Marinomonas mediterranea MMB-1: one gene and its partner. The protein of the gene in region 1 interacts with the protein of each later gene in a pairwise test. Links are inferred from orthologs where the notes say so. Each region holds a gene or a part of one and is shown in the gene's direction. Other genes may lie near its edges. The genes, in order: MARME_RS12710 and MARME_RS05525.

The links.
Region 2: the proteins of MARME_RS12710 (region 1) and MARME_RS05525 interact in binary tests that used the Escherichia coli proteins (3 or more experiments, as listed by UniProt). The link is inferred for Marinomonas mediterranea MMB-1 from one-to-one orthologs.

The regions. Positions count from the first base shown.
Region 1 is NC_015276.1:2,792,002-2,796,744, reverse strand. What follows is about bases 1-2,999. They hold MARME_RS12710 (peptidoglycan D,D-transpeptidase FtsI family protein), read left to right. Parts: upstream 1-619; coding sequence 620-2,380; downstream 2,381-2,999. Other genes in these bases: MARME_RS12705 (UDP-N-acetylmuramoyl-L-alanyl-D-glutamate--2,6-diaminopimelate ligase), read left to right, coding at 2,385-2,999; ftsL (cell division protein FtsL), read left to right, coding at 348-623; rsmH (16S rRNA (cytosine(1402)-N(4))-methyltransferase RsmH), read left to right, coding at 1-355. Also shown: more of MARME_RS12705, read left to right, coding at 3,000-3,875; MARME_RS12700 (UDP-N-acetylmuramoyl-tripeptide--D-alanyl-D-alanine ligase), read left to right, coding at 3,859-4,743. UniProt on the Escherichia coli protein: Essential cell division protein that catalyzes cross-linking of the peptidoglycan cell wall at the division septum. Required for localization of FtsN.
Region 2 is NC_015276.1:1,221,613-1,232,008, forward strand. The notes cover bases 1,710-4,774. They hold MARME_RS05525 (transglycosylase domain-containing protein), read left to right. Parts: upstream 1,710-2,106; coding sequence 2,107-4,443; downstream 4,444-4,774. Other genes in these bases: MARME_RS05520 (OmpW family outer membrane protein), read right to left, coding at 1,710-1,783; MARME_RS05530 (substrate-binding periplasmic protein), read left to right, coding at 4,618-4,774. Outside these bases: katG (catalase/peroxidase HPI), read left to right, coding at 1-1,065; more of MARME_RS05520, read right to left, coding at 1,154-1,709; more of MARME_RS05530, read left to right, coding at 4,775-5,448; glycogen synthase GlgA, read right to left, coding at 5,532-6,962; glgC (glucose-1-phosphate adenylyltransferase), read left to right, coding at 7,058-8,308; MARME_RS05545 (methyl-accepting chemotaxis protein), read left to right, coding at 8,827-10,023; MARME_RS05550 (STAS domain-containing protein), read left to right, coding at 10,042-10,317; MARME_RS05555 (SpoIIE family protein phosphatase), read left to right, coding at 10,310-10,396. UniProt on the Escherichia coli protein: Cell wall formation. Synthesis of cross-linked peptidoglycan from the lipid intermediates.

The DNA.
Region 1 (4,743 bases):
TTGGGAGAAGGGTAAAAACCCGGCTACAAGAGCGTTTCAAGGGATTCGAATATACATCAATAACGAACTTGGGGATTTGGAAAAAGGGCTTGAGGTTGCAGCGGATTCTCTGAAAGTGGGCGGGCGACTTGTCGTTATCAGCTTCCATTCGCTCGAAGATCGAATCGTTAAGCGGTTCATGAAAAAAATGTCTAAAGGTCCTGATCTGCCAAGGCATTTGCCGATCCAAAATGCGCACCTAGACATTAAGTTTAAGACAGTTGGCAAAGCGACCAAGCCGTCGAAGGATGAAGTGACTAGTAATGTCCGTTCACGAAGTGCAGTGCTGCGTGTATTGGAGAGGACTCGTGACTAAAGAGCGATGGCTATTGTTGTATGTGCTAGCGGTCACGCTGGTTGTCGCCTTTGCCATTGCATTGATTGTTCAGGTTTATGAATTTCGAAAGGATTTCTCCTATTTACAAAGCCTTAAGAAAGAAGAAGTGAATTTAGAAGTTGTGTGGGGGCAGTTGCTTTTAGAGCAAAGTGCGCTGACCCAGCCAAGCCGTCTAGAACAGGCGGCAGTAAAAGAACTAAATATGCATGCCCCAAGTCAAAAAGAGCTAATTATTGTTAAACCATGAATGAAAGTAACGGGCATTTTAGGCCCGATAAGTGGCGAATATATTTTATTTACCTGATCGCGGCGGTTCTCTTTGCTGTTGCGGGCGGTAGGTTGTTTTATTTGTCAGTCGTAAAAAAGGATTTTTTACAGAATCAAGGTGAAATTAGGGCTGTTAGAACAGTCTCCATACCTGCTACTCGTGGCATGATCCTTGACCGTAACGGCGAGCCTTTGGCCGTTAGTACACCTACTTGGACTATCATCGCGAACCCACGAAAGCTTTGGGAGCTTGAGCAAGACCCGAATGCGAAAACAACCCCTCAAACTGAAATGGATCGACTTGCTAAAGTGACAGGGTTAGGTCGCTCTTGGTTGCAAGAGAAGTTTGAGGTGAATCGAAATAAAGCGTTTATGTATCTGCGTCGTCAAATCCCCCCTCAGGATGCGGATGAAATTATGGCAGCTAACGTGGTTGGGGTGAGTAAAAGAAAAGAGTACAAGCGTTTCTACCCGTCGGGTGAAGTGACTTCTCATGTCGTTGGCTTTACCAATATTGACGATGCGGGGCAGGAGGGACTCGAGCTTGCCTATCAGTCTAGTTTGCAAGGTACTCCAGGTAAAAGGTCCTATCTGAAAGATCTTAAAGGCAATGAAATATTGCGTATAGGCCAGGACGTTTCCGAGCACCCTGGGGAAAATATTGAGCTCAGCATTGATCTTCGTCTTCAGTATCTTGCTTATCGAGAATTAAAAGCAGCGGTGACTCAAAATCGCGCGGCTTCCGCGTCAGCTGTTATTTTAGATGTAAAGACGGGTGAGATTTTAGCGATGGTTAATCAGCCGTCGTACAATCCAAATGATCGATCAAATATAGAGTACGATCAGCTGCGTAATCGTGCGGTTATTGATCTGTTCGAGCCAGGCTCAACCATGAAGCCTTTTACGATCTCAGCGGCGTTAAGGTCGGGGCAGTACACGACAGAGTCGATTATTGATACTCACCCGGGCTATTTGCGCTTTGGTCGGCAGACGATTCGTGATTTGGGGAATTATGGCAAAATTGATTTAGAGACCGTGTTGGTTAAGTCCAGTAACGTTGCAACGTCGAAAATTACTTTGTCGCTTCCACAGGATACGGTGTGGAATCTTGATTATGAATTGGGTATCGGTTCGCCCGTTGGAATTGGTTTCCCAGGAGAGTCGACAGGGGTCTTGCCATCTAGGCCAAAGTGGCACCCCGCAGAAATTGCAACCTTGTCATACGGTTACGGTTTATCGGTTAGTGCGCTGCAGCTGGCTCAAGCCTATATGGTACTTGCCAATGATGGCTATAAAGTGCCAGTAACACTATTGAAACAGGAGTTGCCTTTAGATGGTAGGCAGGTGTTGCCGCCAAGAGTAGCGAAGTCCGTTGTGAAAATGCTGGAATCGGTTGTTGAGCGAGGATCTGGTAAACGAGCTCGTATTCCTGGTTATCGTGTAGCAGGGAAAACAGGAACCGTGCATAGGGTTGGGTCTAAGGGTTATGAGTACGATCAATATAATGCCATCTTCGCTGGTATAGCCCCAGCATCAGATCCTAGGTTGGCGATGGTGGTGATAGTCAATGACCCTAAAGGGCGAAAATACTACGGTGGCGAAGTCGCTGCACCTGTGTTTTCTCGGGTTATGGAAGGAGCCTTGACGACCCTAAATATTACGCCTGATTTGCCAGAAGGGCTTCGTGAAGTCCGATTGGAGCCTAAGGTGCCTTATCGATTGGCTCAAGGGGGATGATAGGATGTTTTGGCTTGAACAATTTGAACGCTACATCGACCATACAGGTGAGCGGGTAGATGTAAATTATCCGTTTATCCAAGTAAAAACAGATAGTAGAAAAGTGTCCTCTGAGACACTTTTTGTCGCTTTGCCCGGTGTGTCGAGTAACGGTTGGGATTATTTGTCCTTAGTCGCCGAAAAAGGCTGCCGCTATGCCGTAGTTCCTACTTATGTAGCGAAGGGGTTAATAGCATCAAATTCAACGGATCTTAATATTATTGGTTCGGACGATGTGTATGCGCTGCTTTCGTCTATCGTGAAAAAAACGATTGGCTCGTTTCCATCACACTTAATTGGTGTAACAGGAACAAATGGCAAGTCGTCAGTTTCTTATTATATTGCACAGCTTGCGGACGCTATGGGCTTAAGTGGTGCGATTATTGGCACTTTTGGTGTTGGTAAGTTGAATAACTTAGAAAGTGCAAAGCAAACGACGCCAGATGTATTGACGATGCTTAAAACCTTGGCTCAGTTTAATCAAGACGGAGTTGACTTGGTTGCTTTTGAAGCCTCGTCTCATGCGCTCGATCAAGATAGAGTGGCTGGGATAGAAATAGACACAGCGGTATTTACAAATCTCACGCAAGACCATCTTGACTATCATGGCACGATGGAGAGTTATGCCACAGCTAAGCGCAAGCTGTTCCGTTTAGATACTCTGAAGCACGCTGTTTTTTGCAGCAAGTCTGATTACTGCAACTTTATGGCTGAAGATTCTAAAGGCGATAAGTCTTATTATGGGGAGCGCCCATCGGACGACTTTGTTATTCGTGATGTGACTTATCATTCGTTGGGGTGTTCATTTCTATTGCTGACTAAGTCTGGTCATTATTCTGTAGAGTTACCTTTAATGGGTGAGTTTAATGTCGATAACGCTGTTGCTGCGCTGGCTTCATTATGGCCTCTTTTTGATGATAAAGTGGCATTAATTTCGTCCTTAACGAGTCTTAAAGGGGCGCCGGGTCGGATGGAAAGAGTGACGCTTTCTGAAGGGGCGAATGTCCCTGTTGTCTTGGTGGATTATGCGCACACGCCTGATGCTTTGAGTGTTGCTTTAAAGGCGCTTGCTGTTCATTCAAAAGGACCAATTACCTGTGTGTTTGGTTGTGGTGGTGACAGAGACAAAGGTAAACGGCCTGAAATGATGCGAGCCGCTCTCGATCTGGCTGATAAAGTTGTGTTGACCACGGATAATCCCCGCTCTGAGATTCCGAGTGAAATTATGCAGGATGCATTGAGTGGCGTTGCTGAATGTGAGCGTCAGCGGGTAATTCTGGATGAAGATCGTCGTAGTGCTATAGAGTTCGCTATTGCGACGGCGTCGATAAATGAAATAGTGCTCGTTGCAGGAAAAGGGCATGAGACTTATCAAGAGATTGGCGGCGTCAAATCTCATTTTGATGATAGAGAAGAGGCGCTCAATGCGCTAAAAAAATATGCTCAAAGAACTTAAGTTATCTCAGATTGCAGATATTTGTGGCGGCACTCTTTTCGGAGAGGATGCATGTGTTATTGATGTGTCTACCGACTCAAGGGATGATCTTTCTAATAAGCTTTTTCTTGCTTTGCGCGGTGAGAAGTTTAACGGCCATTCCTTTGTAGATAAGGCCATTGATCAAGGTGCTTCAGGTGTTCTTGTCGATGTCGATTCGGGTGTGTCGTTAGAGCCTCGGATTGTCGTTCATAATACGCTTCTTGCTTATCATGATATTGCGCGTTTTTTGCGGGATGCCTTTCAAGGTCGCGTGTTTTCGATAACTGGCAGCAATGGAAAAACGAGTGTAAAAGATTGGTTGGCGCAGTCATTAGAGGATTTTGGATGCGTTCTGAAAACACAAAGTAACTTTAATAATCACATTGGCGTTCCAAAAACGCTGATTCAAATAGAGAATAACCATCAATTTGCTGTTGTTGAGGCGGGCACAAGTTTCCCTGGTGAAATCTCTATTTTGTCTAAGACTATTCATGCTGATGTTGTGATAGTAACCAATGCGAGTGGCAGTCATTTAGAAGGCTTTGGTTCTACCAAAGCGATAGCGGAAGAAAAAGGCGATCTGATTACATACTCATCTCTTTATTCGAAAGTGATCTTGAACTTTGATGATCCCTTCTTTGAATACTGGAAAGGGTTAACAGGAAAGCGTGAGTTCTTTAGTTTTTCACTTTCTGATGCCAGTGCAGATCTTTATGTTTCTGATTTGGATTTAGGGGCGAGTGAGTCTTCGTGTATCGTGCACTTTAGAGATCAGTCCTCTTTGGTTACCATTCCTGCTCCCGGAAAGCATCAGGTCTACAATGCGCTTGCGGTCATCGGCGCCTTG
Region 2 (10,396 bases), 1.6 Mb from region 1 along the record:
ATGGATCCATCCTACGCTGCTATCTCCCGTCGATTCCACAAAAATCCAGAGGAATTTGCAGACGCCTTCGCACGAGCATGGTTCAAATTGACCCACCGTGATATGGGGCCAAGTGTGCGCTATTTGGGTAAAGACGCTCCGACAGAGGAATTGATTTGGCAAGATCCTATTCCATCGGTTAACCATGAGCTTGTGAACGATCAAGACATCGAGACGTTGAAAGCGCAGATTGTCGATTCAGGTTTGACGATAGCCGAATGTGTGTCAGTGGCTTGGGCATCCGCGTCTACGTTTAGAGGTTCTGACCTACGTGGTGGGGCAAATGGTGCTCGTATTCGCTTGGCACCACAGAAAGACTGGGATGTTAATCAACCCAAACAATTGAGCAAGGTACTTAATGCGTTAGAAAGCATTCAAGAGCAATTCAACGCGGCCCAATCAGGAGGTAAAGCCGTTTCTTTAGCGGATGTGATTGTGCTTGCCGGTAGCGTGGCGATAGAAAATGCTGCAAAAGCCGCTGGAACCACATTGACGGTACCTTTCACGCCAGGTCGGATGGATGCAACGCAGACGCAGACAGACGTTGAATCATTCAACGTGTTAGAACCTGTTGCAGACGGCTTTAGAAATTACCTGAAGCAGAGTTACTCTGTGGCGACAGAAGCCTTATTGATCGATAAAGCGCAACTGTTGACTCTTTCAGCGCCTGAAATGACGGTCTTGGTAGGCGGATTGCGAGTACTGGATACCAATGCAGACGGTTCCAAGCATGGTGTTTTAACGAATCAACCGGGTGTGTTGTCTAATGATTTCTTTGTAAATCTTGTCGATATGAGCACAACGTGGATTCCAACGTCAAAAGAGGCCGAGATATTTGAAGGTCGTGATCGAAGTACAGGAAAAATACGCTGGACAGGCACTCGCGCCGATCTAGTGTTCGGTTCAAACTCACAATTGCGAGCGTTAGCGGAAGTGTATGCGACTAACGAAGGAAACGAGCGATTCGTGCACGATTTTGTGAAAGCGTGGGTGAAAGTGATGAACCTTGATCGCTTCGATCTCTAAGCAAGTAATAACAAACAGCTCGCAAGTGTAGGTCACTTGCGAGCTGTTTTTCTTTATTAAAGAGGTTTTTTTCTAAATAAGTAGGATCTTAAAACGTATAACCCGCTGAAATCATGGCAACAATAGGGTCGATTTCAGTATCGAAGTTTCCAACGCCTTTTACTTTTACCGTGGTATCTATGTCAATGTACCAAATAGACGCGTTGGCAAACCATTTGTCATTGATACTCACGTCAATACCCGCTTGTGCTGCCAGTCCAAACGAATCATCTAACTCTACGTCACTGCCTTTTATTTTTCCGTAGCTTTTTTCGTCGAAGAAGACGGTGTAGTTTAAGCCTGCTCCGAGGTACGGGCGGATTTCGCTATCGGCTTGTCCAAAATAGTATTGCGCCATGAAGGACGGTGGAAGGTGAGAAACTTCGGCTATTTTTCCCAGCCCGTTTGTTTTTACTTCATGCGTAAATGGGGTGGCTGCGAGTACTTCAAAGCCAATATTGTCAGTAAACATATAAGACAACGTAGCGGCAATTTGCGTATTGTCATCGATTTCAAGCTCGCCGCTGCCAGCCACATCGTCGCTGCTTTCTTGAGGGATGACCGTGCCTAAACCGCCTCGAACGAGCCAAGATCCAGCCTCGTGAGCCAGTACACCTGTAGAGGCTAATGTGGCGCTGGTTAATAGAGAAGCAAGTGCTACCGTTTTCGTTAAATTCATGATGTGCTCCTTTGATGCAACGTAGTAAGTGTTGTCAAAGTACGCCTTCTGGGAATTAATTTATTAACCTAGATCAATAAATTACCGGCCCATAACGGCGGTTAGGTCGATGACTGCATTAAGTCATATTGTTGATTAACTGCTGAAACTTTCCTTATTTTCAAAAAAATTAGTTTTTACTTTTAACTCGCGCTTATTGGTGTGTATTGGGGCTTGCCTGACTCTTGTGTCACTCATGTGCCTCTCATATGCGATAGCAATCAAATGACGCTTGTGTCTGCTTGGATTGATTCAATTTCGTTGCATCTCTATACTGCGTTGCCATGACAAAACGAAATACCCCTGCACGTTCAAATAGCCGCTCCGCTAAGCCTCGTAAAACGACACGAAAGCGCCCACCTGCAAGAAAGAAAAAGCCGACTAAGCCATCATGGTTGAAGCGAGCGTTTGCTTTTTGGTTTAAGTGGCTATTGCTTTTAGGTTGTATTGCCTTGCTACCTTTTATGGGGTGGCTTTGGGTTTTAGATCAGGAAGTAACGAATCGATTTGAAGGGCAAAAATGGCAAGTGCCTTCTGAGGTTTACAGCGCGCCGGTGGTCTTGAAATCTGGCTCTCGATGGACCAAAAAAGAGCTAGAAGACTTGCTAAATGATGCCGGCTATCGGTTTGGCAAGAACAGCCAAGAAGTCGGTTGGGCAGCAAGAAGCCGAACTAAAGTCAGCGCTAACTTGCGCCCCTACACGAATGCCGATGGTCAGCATAAAGGCCAGCGTCTTATTTTTTCTTTCCCGAATGGCGTGCTGAAAATACAGAGTTTGACAGGAGCTCCTGTTAAAACGGCCTATTTAGAACCTCAAGTGATCGGCTATCTCTATGGTGGTAGTTCTGAACAGCGAGAGATTTTAACCTATGAGCAGATTCCATCTACTCTCATTGAAATATTAACTGCGACGGAAGATAGAAACTTCTTTAGCCATCATGGAATCAGTTTGATGGGGATCGCTCGTGCGGCGTGGGTGAACGTAAGTCATGGAAGTCGGGTTCAAGGTGGTTCTACTTTAACTCAGCAATTGGTTAAGAATATGTTCCTCACATCGGAACGTACGTACACCCGTAAAATTACCGAAGTCTTCATGAGTCTTTTGTTGGAGTACCATTATAGTAAGCAAGAAATCCTCACCGCTTATATGAACGAGGTATACCTTGCTCAACTTGGGAGTAGAGAGTTACGAGGCTTCGCAGCAGCCAGTCGCTATTTTTTCGGGCGCCCGTTAAAAGAACTTAACATCAGTGAATATGCTTTACTGGTTGGTATGGTAAAAGGCCCCTCTCTTTATAACCCTAAGCGCAACACAGAGAGGGCGAAAGAGCGGCGTAACGTTGTTATTAATTTGTTGGTTGAGCAGCAAAAGCTTGAGGTTGCAGACGCGCGAATACTGAAGAGAGAACCGATTCGCTTGAGTCAAACCAATAAACAACGTTCTATGTTTGGCGACTATCTGGATGTTGTTCAAATGCAGCTTGAACGTGATTTTGACCGTTCAGTATTAGCGACCGAGAATTTAAAAATTTACACCGGCATTGATGTACGTGCACAACGAGCGGCGACGAGCGCATTGCGGGAGAGTGCGAAACGTATTTCTAAGAGAGATAACGCATTGAAGCAACTCCAAGGCGCGATGGTCGTTACGGATCGCGAGACAGGCTACGTAAAAGCGATTGTCGGATCCACTCAACGCGTGTATACCGGGTTTAACAGAGCGCTTGGTGCTGTTCGGCCAATCGGCTCTTTAGTGAAACCCCCAATTTATTTGAGTGCATTAGCGAGCGGGCGTTTTACTTGGTGGAGTAGAGTGGAAGACAAGCGGCAATCCATTAATTTGGGCGGCAATGTATGGCGTCCTGAAAACTATGACCGTAAAGAGCACGGTGAAGTGCCTCTTTATATGGCACTGGCTAAATCGTATAACCTTGCTACGATTGATTTAGTAACCAAAATTGGTTTTTCGAGAGTGGAGCAGGTATTAAAAGATTTAGGCGTTAAGCGACCGTTTAGAATGGTGCCTTCTGTTGCATTGGGAGCAATAGAACTGTCGCCGTTTGAGGTTGCGCGCTTGTATCAGCCTATCGCCTCACTTGGGGAAAGCAGTGAACTAGGCATTGTTCTTGCTGTGTTAGGTCAAGATGGTCAGGTACACAAGCGTTTTAATCGAAAGGGCAGTGTGCCTTTTACAGCCAGCGCCCTAGCCGTTGCTCGTGAAGGGATGGTATTGGTACCCAAATTGGGAACAGCTAAGGCGGCTCAAAACGTATTTCCTAGTTTGAGGTTTGCAGCAAAAACGGGCACAACCAACAATCAACGAGACAGTTGGTATGTTTCTATAACCGAAGATACAGTATCAACGATTTGGTTAGGGCTGGATAAAAACTTGCCAATGTCGATAACAGGGAGTTCAGGCGCTCAAAAGGTGTGGATTGACTTCGCTAAGCGTTATTCTCAAAACTCCTTGTCCGATCAGTTACCAAAAGGAGCGTCGCGTGCGACTGTTTTGGAGGATGAATTTGAAATCGCGGCAGACCGTTGCGATAACAAAATAACCTTGGCATTTATTACTGGTACGCAACCAGATGAGAAGAGAGCTTGTATCTGGATGTTTTAAATCCTACCTTATTTTACTTAAGGTGTTGTTTTTATTTGTGAAATAGTCTGTAATGGATTGCGAACTTTTGGTTCATAGCCTAAGACATGAAACAAATTGTGTCGTCGAGGTCGTCAGGAGGACAACTAAAAAATGTGGAGCTCCTTTTGTAACCAAGGCCAAAAAATATTAAATATGAGATTGTTAGCTTTTTTTCTGAGCGTAATTTGCGCTTCTTTTACATCACTTGCGACAGCCAGTTCAACTGATTCTGAAGAAACGGTCAGTTGTACATCCCTTACTGCAACGGGTAATTCCGAGTATCCCCCTTTTTTGTGGCGTGAGAGTGGGCACAATAATAAATTATTGGGCGCGAATGTCATTATCCTCGAAGAGATTGGTCGCAGAACCAAGCTTAATATTGAGGTCGTTCATGTTGGTCCTTGGTCTCGAGCTCAGTCTGAAGTGAAAGCTGGGCGAGTTGATTTAATGGCCGGTGCGTTTTATACCAATGAACGATCGGAATATATGGACTACTTTTCTCCGACTATGCTGCATACAACGAGTGTTGTTTGGCAAAATGTGAATCAAAAATTTGAGTACAATAAGAAAGAAGATTTAGTGGGTCACTGGGGTGTAACGGTTATTAATAACAGTTTCGGACAAAGCTTCGATGCGTTTGCTCGAGAAAATTTGAATATTTTGTCCGTCGCGAGTCTTTCGCAGGCGATTAAAATGTTGGAAGCGGGCCGTGTGGATTATGCGCTATACGAGCAAAACCCAGGGCAAGCCTACGCGACAATGATGAAGGTTCAAGACAGAATTACCGCGCGTCAGCCTGCAATCAGTAGTGAAGGACTGTTTCTAACGATTTCTAAGAAGTCTGAATGTAATACGTTTGAAATACGTCAGAAAATAGCGCTAGCGCTTAGAAATATGAAGCGAGAAGGTTTTAATGACAAGGCACTTGCTCGCGGCCTAGCTAATTGGGCAGATAAAGCGGAAGTCGCGACTAGCGAAAAATAAAAAGAGCGTGTTTCCATTGCCATTTTTTGTATTGGAAACACGCTCTTTTGATCAATTGTCTTTCGATCTATTTCAACTGTTTTTTAGCGCAATAAGCTATGGTAAAGCGCTTCCCATTTGTCTGTGGTTTGCTCCCAGCTGAAATCGTAGGACATGGCTGAGTGTTGAAGTCTGCGCCAGTGATTTAAATCGGAGAAAACAGACATACATCTGTCCAAACAGGCCTGTAGCGATTGCGCTGTTGCATCGTTAAAAACAAAACCATTTGCGCTATCGCCTTCTTCAAATACCGTATCCGCAAGCCCTCCTGTTTTTCTTACCAGCGGAAGTGTTCCATATTTCAACGCGTACAGTTGCGTTAAGCCGCACGGCTCGAATCGGGATGGAATTAAAAAGACGTCGCTTCCGGCTTGTACTCGATGAGAGTAGGCTTCGTCATACCCTATGCGGACATGTACTTGATTTGGGTATTGAGCCGAAAGGTCTACATAGGCTTGTTCTAACGCTTTGTCGCCAGAGCCCAAAACAATTAATACGCCGCCTCTATCTAAAACCGAAGGAATAGCGTCAAGCACTAAATCTAAGCCTTTTTGCTCCGTTAATCTTGATACGATGCCAAAGATAGGTTTACTCGGGTCTTCGGGAAGGCCACATTCTCTTAATAGTGCGAGTTTGTTCTCCAGCTTGTCTTCGATTGAGTTGATGCCGTAATTCTTTGCTATATAGGTATCTTTTGCAGGAGACCATTGATCATAATCTACACCGTTTAAAATACCATGAAGCCGGTCTTTCATAGAGCGAAGAGTACCATCTAGGCCATCGCCATATTCGGGCGTTAAAATTTCAGCAGCGTACGTTGGGCTGACGGTGGTCACGGCATCGGCAAAAACAAGTCCTGCCTTTAATCCAGAAAAATTTCCGTAGAACTCCATTCCGTGAAGGGACAAAAGGTCAGATGAAAGACGCATTGTTGCCCACTTGCTCATGTTAAAACTGCCGTTGTAGCGCAGATTGTGAACGGTGGTTACGATAGGGATATGATCTGTTTTCCAGCTTGCTAAATAAGCCGCCGCGAACCCAGTCTGCCAGTCATTTAAGTGCAGTATGTCGGGCTGCCATCCCATCAGAGTGCCGTATTGAGAGAGCATTGCGCTTACCCAAGATAAGATACCAAATCTCAAGTGGTTATCTTCAAAATCGTTGCCGTTTGCGTCTAAATAAGGACCGTGCTCTCTTTCATACATGCTTTGGCATTGAACGAGATATATCGGCGTATCAGAGTCTTGTATACAGGACTCCAACAAAATTATATCGCCGACGCCAAACGGATTTCCAAGATTGGTGCTATTATGAATAGGAGCAACTTTATCAAGTATGCTGTTATAGGCGGGCATGATCATTCGGGCATCATGCCCCTGTTTGCGTAGCGCGACAGGAAGTGAGCCTGCTACATCGGCAAGTCCGCCAGTTTTGATAAGTGGGTATATTTCAGAGGCTGCGAATAGTATCTTCATCTTCTTAAAGGTATCTTATTGATTCGGCGATAGTATAAGAGTATACCTAATTAGGAAAGATAGTAGAGTTAGCCTAACGCATTTAAGGGTTAAATATGGATTTAAATACTGCTCGAATGAAAACCCTCTCGCTAATCTTGGCCGGAGGGCGCGGTTCCCGTCTTAAACAACTAACTGATAATCGTTCTAAACCTGCAGTGCCTATCGCGGGGAAATATAAGATTATCGATTTTCCTCTGTCTAACTGCATTAACTCTGGTATGCGTAAAATTGCCGTTCTCACGCAATATCGTTCACATACTTTAAATCAACATGTCCAACGAGGTTGGAATTTCCTGCGTTCAGACTTCAATGAGTTCATTGAACTTTGGCCGGCACAACAGCAAACAGGAAGTGACTGGTATCGGGGAACCGCCGATGCGGTGTACCAAAACCTCAAGATGATCAATGAATCTAAAAGTGAATACGTTTTGATTCTTGCTGGTGATCATGTTTATAAGCAAGATTATAGCATCATGTTGAAAGAGCATATCGAAAGCGGGGCGGATGTTTCTGTTGCGTGTATTGAGGTGCCAGTAAATGAGGCAGATCAATTCGGTATTATGCACGTTGATGAAAGCGACAATATCATCGCGTTTGAGGAAAAGCCGTCTAACCCTCCGACTATGCCTGGTAATCCTAATGTTTCTCTTGCCAGTATGGGGATCTACTTATTTAACGCGAAGTTTTTACAAAGCCATCTTCAGGTTGATGCAGAGAGCCTAACGTCTAGCCATGACTTTGGTAAAGACCTGATCCCGTATTTTGTTGGTTCAAGTAAAATTAAAGCGCATCACTTTAGTCGAAGTTCTATTCCAAATGAAAACTACCCAGATCGAGCTTATTGGCGAGACGTGGGTACGTTAGCAGCGTATTGGGAATCGAATATGGATTTGACAAAGTTGGTGCCTGAGTTGGACTTGTATGATGAAGGTTGGCCAATTCGAACTGCTCAATACCAGAGGCCTGCTGCTAAGTTTAATTACAACTATGAAGAACGCATTGGGACGGCATTAAACTCTGTCGTGTCAGCGGGTTGTATTGTGTCAGGCTCGACCGTAGAGCAATCGATTTTGTTTAATAATGTCAGGGTAAATTCTTATTCACATGTCAAAAAGAGTGTGATTTTGCCTGGTTGTGATATTGGCCGTCATTGTCGTCTAGATCGTGTCATTGTCGATACCGATACGAAAATACCTGAAGGCATCGTGATTGGCGAAGATGCCGCGTTAGATGCGGAACGCTTTTATCGCAGCAGTGACGGCATTGTGCTGGTCACGCAGGAAATGATAAACGCTTTGCTATAGTGCTTTCAGCGGATACGTATTGTCTGCTGATCATTGATTGTTTCAATAACTTTTTTTGAATGTGCTTTTTCTGATGGAGGCATCGTTAACAAAGTTTCAAGTTGTTAATGATGTCTCTGGTAACTTTTCTCTTTTTCTACATTTCTCTGCTTTAAGCTTATAAATTTAGCGCATAGCGTCATAAAATTTCGCCATGCAAGCCTTTCTATTTTTCTCCAAAAGCCTCTGGATAAGCAATATATAAGCGAAATCTAAATAAATTCGCATATTTGGTTTGAGCCTTTGTCAATCTCGGTCTACGTTTAGAATAGATCCATGAATCGCGCATCGAAGTATTCGATAGTAGTTCTGCGAATGGCATTATGTAGGATTCAAAAGGACTGAAAATTGGCTCGTGCTAGTAAGGAACGAGCGTAAAGAGGGCGTCGTAAATTCGGTATATTGTAGCCGGTGGAACGACGCTATTAGCACCTCTTACTATGTCATAACGCTTAAGATGGAACCTAAAGGATGTTTATATGTTTCCACATGCTTTCGTATTTATTAGTGGATGCGCGCTTGCATTGTTTCTGAACTTTTTTGGCTACAGTTGGTACGCCATTGTATTGATTGCAGTATCTGGCCTGCTGACATTCTATCTGTTGAGTAGAAGCAGTGCGACGTTTGGTTACGCCTCAGAGAACGGTCTTGCGAGCACATCAGAAAGAGGATCTCACTCTGATGTGGGTGATAATCATGTGCCTGAAACTAGCGATATGCAAGAGCGTCGCGACCGCGTTGTCCACGAAGAAATCCTTCCCATACTCACACTCTGTTCCGATGACCTGGAAAAAGTACTCAGTACGCAAGAGAGTGCGGTTCAGTTGCTTTCGAAGTCTTTCGAAGAGGTTAATGAGTTGATGTCGACGCAATCCGATTGTATTCAATCACTGATTGATGACAATCGAAGTGAGGGCGACAAAATGTACAGTGATGTTATGAGAGAGTTTGCTGCTCATACGTCCTCCACACTCGATAAATTCATAAACTCAACGGTTGAGATGTCCGCGTCTTCCATGGAGTTGCTAGCGAAAACATCGCAAATCAACAATCAAATGCCAGAAATCGTAAAAGCGCTAAAAGACATTGACGACATAGCAGAACAAACGAATTTACTGGCACTGAATGCCGCGATTGAGGCCGCCAGAGCGGGAGAAGCTGGGCGAGGTTTTGCTGTCGTCGCGGACGAGGTTCGGACGTTATCGAATCGGTCTGCAGGGTTCAGTATCGATATTCAATCTCGACTAAATAAGATGCAAAGCCAAATATCGGACTTAACCAAATCAATGGAAAAGCTCGCAGCTCATGACGTTACTTACATAATGGAAGCCAAAAAGAGCATGCGCACCGCGTTGGATCATATTATTGAAAAGGCCGAATCAGACGCTCACGTTTCATTGAGGCTAGGAGGTTTATCGGGTCAGTTAGAAGAGGCATTTTTTGGTGCAACAAGAGGGCTTCAGTTCGATGACATTAACTCTCAAAACGTGAAATACGTGGTGGAAACGTTAGGTTTTATTGTTGAAAGCCTAAAAGGATTCCATGAACTCACTTCTGTCGATGAGCTAGAGGCTTCGTTGAAGGAACGACTTACCGCGATCAAAGAGCAAACGAGTAAACAGTACAACCCTGTTTCTCAAGAAAATATAGAGAGCGGTGAAATCGACTTATTTTAAAATAATTAGGAGGAAGAAATGAGTGATTTTGTGATACGGATACCAGAGAGGTTTGATTTTAGTACCCATAAGTGGTTTACCGCAGAATATGAAAATGGGGTGCAATCTGGATCCACTGTAATACTAGACTTTTCAAATGTGCTTTATGTTGATTCTTCCGCTTTGGGGATGATGGTTTTATTGTATCGTAAGCTGCATGAGTGTTCTAAAAAGGGAGTTATTAAGAACTTAGACGGTACGGCAAAAGATATTTTGGATATGGCAAATTTCAAAAACCTATATCAATATGAATAGACTATATTCTGCACTTGTTTTAGAAGAATCAAGAACGACACGACGCCTTATAAGCGGCGCATTGGAATCCGTTAATATT